2 regions of the Nocardia sp. NPDC051030 genome follow, and region 2 is predicted to be linked to the other one. Evidence: riboswitches for the same ligand, from Rfam matches in the RefSeq annotation. Region 2 holds a riboswitch; the other holds the start of a gene.
The links. A riboswitch is a leader RNA that binds a small molecule or an ion and turns the genes downstream of it on or off. The one in region 2 is predicted to bind magnesium.
Positions count from the first base shown of each region.

Region 1: another riboswitch for magnesium. It lies ahead of AB0N05_RS13070 (MgtC/SapB family protein); the one in region 2 lies ahead of AB0N05_RS30920 (hypothetical protein).

Region 1 covers NZ_JBFBCD010000003.1:788,973-791,356, reverse strand. The annotation lists gene AB0N05_RS13085 (hypothetical protein) at 1-227, shown strand, start outside; gene AB0N05_RS13080 (hypothetical protein) at 319-630, opposite strand; gene AB0N05_RS13075 (hypothetical protein) at 635-862, opposite strand; M-box (ykoK) riboswitch at 1,020-1,193, shown strand; gene AB0N05_RS13070 (MgtC/SapB family protein) at 1,389-2,096, shown strand; gene AB0N05_RS13065 (ABC transporter permease subunit) at 2,093-2,384, shown strand, end outside.
Region 2 covers NZ_JBFBCD010000010.1:122,948-125,331, reverse strand. The annotation lists gene hisF (imidazole glycerol phosphate synthase subunit HisF) at 1-446, shown strand, start outside; gene AB0N05_RS30920 (hypothetical protein) at 681-890, opposite strand; M-box (ykoK) riboswitch at 1,188-1,364, opposite strand; gene hisI (phosphoribosyl-AMP cyclohydrolase) at 1,464-1,820, shown strand; gene AB0N05_RS30910 (MarR family transcriptional regulator) at 1,832-2,383, opposite strand.

The DNA.
Region 1 (2,384 bases), on a different contig from region 2:
CGAGCGTCTATGCCACCGAACTCCACGACGGCGTCCTGGTATTCATCGGCCGAGACTCCTTCACCCCCCGAGACGTGGAAGCGGCCCAACGCACCTACCCCGGCCGCCGAATCCTGCTCGACGACACCGGCAAACTCGAAATCCACCCCGCCGGAGACGGCCCACCCACCTCCATCTACCACCACACCGACTCCCTCCGAAATACCTTGTCCCCCACCCACGCCTGACCGTTCGCCCCACCACCTGACTTCACCCATTTTTCCCGGTCTTCACCCCGCAATCGCGTGAGTGAAGACCAGGAAGAGTGGGTGACGTGCGTTAAAGGTCGAAACGTGCACCAAGACCGCTGGTTTTGATCCGCTCGAGCGTCTCGGATGACACCGAGCCCTCGTATTCGGTGAATGACTCCTTGTCGATCAGAAGCAGGTCGTACACCGCGATGATCTCCGAAGTGCCGGGAAGCGGAACCGACAACAGTTGGAATTGGTTCGGCACCTCACGCCCTTCACGGATCGGTGCCACGATCAGCCGTTGGCGGAGGTTGGCGATCGTATCGCCATCGACGACCACTATTCGGCTCTTACGTCCGGAGATCCGGCTCTCCGAGACCCATACCTGGCCCTGCTGCACCGGCCTACTCGGCATCACCGAAGAGAACCTCCTCGGCGATGGCGTCGCTGTAGCGATAGAACTCCGGATCGGGCGGGTTCAGTCTCTCGAACTCGTTGAGCACCTTCAACTCTTCCTCGAGGATGGCCCGGCGCACAGCCCGGGTGATGTACTCGCTCGCCTTCCCTTCGCCCGCATGGGCCTTCAAGATGGGTACTAGCTCGTCCGGAAATACGACCGTCATCTTCGCCATACGTCCGATCGTACGTCCGCAGATGCGTCTGGTCTACGGCTTACGGCGTGCCTCCCAATTGCAGTGTCGGCGAGTCCTCGGCGCGGCAGGCGGTCGAGGAGACGGCCGGTGCATCGGGTTGCCAGATCGGTAGTACAGGTGTTTACTCGCTCGGGCAAGGTGCCGTCGTTAGCTGAGGCTCCTTCACGGATATAGGCCGGCGACCCCGAACGTCGAGAGACGCCCCGGGTCAGGACAGGTCTCCCCGAGTTAAGGGGACACCCCGACCGGCTCCCACCCTGAAGTGGGTTTACGCCGTGGAGTGCTGAAGGTCTTACGAGGGGTGGTCACCTATCCGGCGGGTCTGCCGGTACCACTCCCCTGGCGCGTGCGCATGGTTCGAGGAGGTGGTTGTCGTGCCCGATGGATCGGACAGAGTTCCGTTAGCCAATCGTTCACCAGGCGACACTCCCGCAATCCACTGCGAGCTACTTGTGTGCATGTAGCGTGCGATTTCGAGTGCGCCGACCTCTATTGAGAGGGCGTCATGACCACGTTGGAGATGTTGCTGCGCCTGGGCGCGGGTGTCGGGCTCGGTGCGGTGATCGGGTTCGAACGGCAGTACCGGGCCCGCATGGCCGGGTTGCGCACGAACGCGCTCGTCGCGGCCGGAGCCACCCTGTTCGTGCTGCTGTCCGCGCACGGGTTCAGCGGCAGCGATGCCGACCCGACCCGCGTTGCGGCACAGATCGTTTCGGGTATCGGATTCCTGGGCGCGGGTGTGATCCTGCGCGACGGGTTCAATATTCGCGGGCTCAATACCGCTGCCACGCTGTGGTGTTCGGCGGCGGTCGGGTCCCTGGCCGGTGCGGGGATGTACACGACCGCCGCGGCGGGCACGGTCGCGGTGGTGGTCGTGAACACCGCGCTGCGCACCGCGGCGCGCGCGGTGGATCGCCCGCTGCACGACGGCGCGGCGCAAGAAGCGCTGTACTCGTTCACCGCCGACACCGATGACGCGCACGAGGCGCATGTGCGGGCATTGCTGGTGCAGTCGCTGACCCGCACGGACTTCCGTCTCGTGTCGATCTCGAGCCACGACACCATGCCCGGCAAGGTGCAGGTGCGCGCCGAGCTCACCGGTGATCGCCGCGACGACCGGCAGATGGAGACCGCGGTGAGCCGGTTGAGCCTGGAACCGTCGGTGACCAGCGTCGCGTGGCGCACCGTGCAGGTGACGGAGGCCGAGGAGTGACCGGCTCGCTGCGCTCGTATCCCACGCGCGGCGTTCTGGATCGGCCGCGCTCGCGATGGGCGGACGTGGCGGTATTCCTGGCCGCGGCGGTGTTGATCTGGATCGCGGTACGGGTGTCGGCGGGCATGAACGTGCCCTTCGACCAAAGCACCGCCCCGTCAACGGTTTCCACCGATCCGCTGGAACTGCCCTACTACGCGGCACGGTCGCTGCTGCGCATGTTCGCCGCGCTCGGGCTCTCGATCCTGTTCACCTTCGTCTACGCCACCGCCGCGGCCCGGCTGCCGC
Region 2 (2,384 bases):
GACCCGAAGTGCTGCGCGAGATGTCGGAACGCTTCGGCTCGCAATGCATCGTGCTGTCGGTGGATGCCCGCACCGTGCCGCAGGGCCAGGACCCCACGCCCTCGGGCTGGGAGGTCACCACGCACGGCGGCAAGCGCGGCACCGGCATCGACGCCGTCGAATGGGCCGTGCGCGGTGCGGAATTGGGCGTCGGCGAGATCCTGCTCAACTCCATGGACGCCGACGGCACCAAGGCCGGTTTCGACCTGCCCATGATTCGCGCCGTCCGCGCCGCGGTCTCGGTCCCCGTCATCGCCTCCGGCGGCGCGGGCAAGGTCGAAGACTTCGCCCCCGCCGTGCAGTCCGGCGCGGACGCCGTACTGGCCGCCAGCGTCTTCCACTTCGGCGATCTCACCATCGGCCAGGTGAAGGACGCCATGCGCACCGAAGGCATCATCGTCCGCTGACGGCAGAAACACTTTGCGGAAATGAGCACGGCCCCCGGTGACGCACCGGAGGCCGTGCCTTTCCCCTGAGCTGTAGCGGACGAGCGGTCGGAAGCTACAGCCAGCTCTGAAACCTGTTGATGTACTGCGTCTTAGCCCACTGCACCGTGCGGCAGTATGCGAGCAGCGTTCAGCGCTTCGGTCAGGGCGTCGACGTTTCGAGGGCCTGAGTCTGCCCAGCTCGGCGGGCCGGGCCTAGCGGGGCGAGTGGTAGCCGAGGGAGGCGCTGACAATGGCCGGGGGAGTGTGGCTGGCCAGGAGGTTGGCGCGCTCTTCCGGGGTCAGGTTGGTGCGGGCCCAGATTCGGCCCGCACCGCGGCGGCAGCTGGTGAGGACCGCGGCGGTGAGGCGGGAGGGGCCGGTGCGGCGGGTTGGGGTGTTGGTGGTAAGGGTTGCGTTGGTCATGGTCTAACTCCTGAATTGCGAGTCGCAATCTGCACGCGCCGAAATGATTTCAGGGTTTGCTGGGCATGACTCACCGGCAATTGTCGTCAATAGGACAATTGTCGAAGAGAAATGCGCTGCGCCGCTGAAGAATCAGTGGGAATGCGAGCCGCGACGGGGTAAGTGAATGCAGTCGAGTGCATCCGGATGCGGACTGTCACCGGGTTTCAACTGTGGTACTCACCTCCTGGCGGCATGGGCGTACGGGGGCGCCGAAGCAGGGCACTGCAGGAGTCGCATCACGGGCAAAAAGCCTGGTGAGCACCCCTCTCGTCAGAGTTTCGGCACTACGCGACGTGTCCCGGCGGGTTAGCCGGGAAGCCACTTCGGGTTATCCCTTAATCCGGGAAAACCTGTCCTAACCTTGGGCGTCTCTCGACGTCGTCAGATCAGTGGCCTGTGTTCGCGTAGGAGCCTCACCTATCGAGGTGCATGAACTCCACCCATAGTGGTGCAGGTTTTCCATTTCGTCAAGGCGATTACCGGGCAGGGTGATTGCCGGACCGCCCGAACTCGCCCTGTATAACAGTGTGCATGAGTCTCGATCCCGCAATCGCCGCCCGCCTCAAGCGCAATGAGGACGGCCTGTTCGCCGCCATCGCGCAGGAGCGTGGCACCGGCGATGTGCTCATGATGGCGTGGATGGACGACGAGGCCCTCGCCCGCACGCTGGAAACCCGCAAGGGCACCTACTATTCGCGGTCCCGGCAGCAGTACTGGGTCAAGGGCGAGACCTCCGGCCACACCCAGTACGTGCACGAGGTGCGCCTGGATTGCGATGGCGACACCGTGCTGCTGGTCGTCGATCAGGAGGGCGCGGCCTGCCACACCGGCACGCACACCTGCTTCGACACCGATGTGCTGCTGTCCCAGGGTGATCGGCTCCTGTAACAGCTTGTGGATCAGAGCTTTTCGGTCCCGTCGGCATCGAAATGCGGTGCCTGGCGGGCGGATCGGCCGAGGCCCCGGGCCAGGCCCTTCTCCAATTGCGCCACCAGGGCCTCGCTCAATTCGAGCAACTCTTTGGTCTGGTCTTTGTCGAGACCGTCGAACACCAAGCCGCGCACGGTTTCCACATATCCGGGCGCGGCCTCGGTGACCTTGCGGAATCCCGCATCGGTGAGCACGGCCTGCGCCCCGCGGCGGCCCGTGATGGTGACGCGCTGCGCCCAGCCCAGGCGTTCAAGTTTCGAGATCACATGCGAGAGACGCGATAGCGATGCGTTTGCCTTTTGCGCAAGCTCACTCAGTTGCAACCGGTGGCCTGGTTCTTCGGAGAGCAGAGTCATCACGAAGTATTCGAAATGGGTAATCCCGGACTCACGTTGGAGCTGAGTATCCAGTGCGGCGGGGAGGCGGGTCGTGAGGGCGACAAGGGCTCGCCAAGCTCCCTGTTCCATGGGATTCAACCACTTGGTCACCGTGCCAGCCCTCTCGTAGCAGCCAAGTGACATC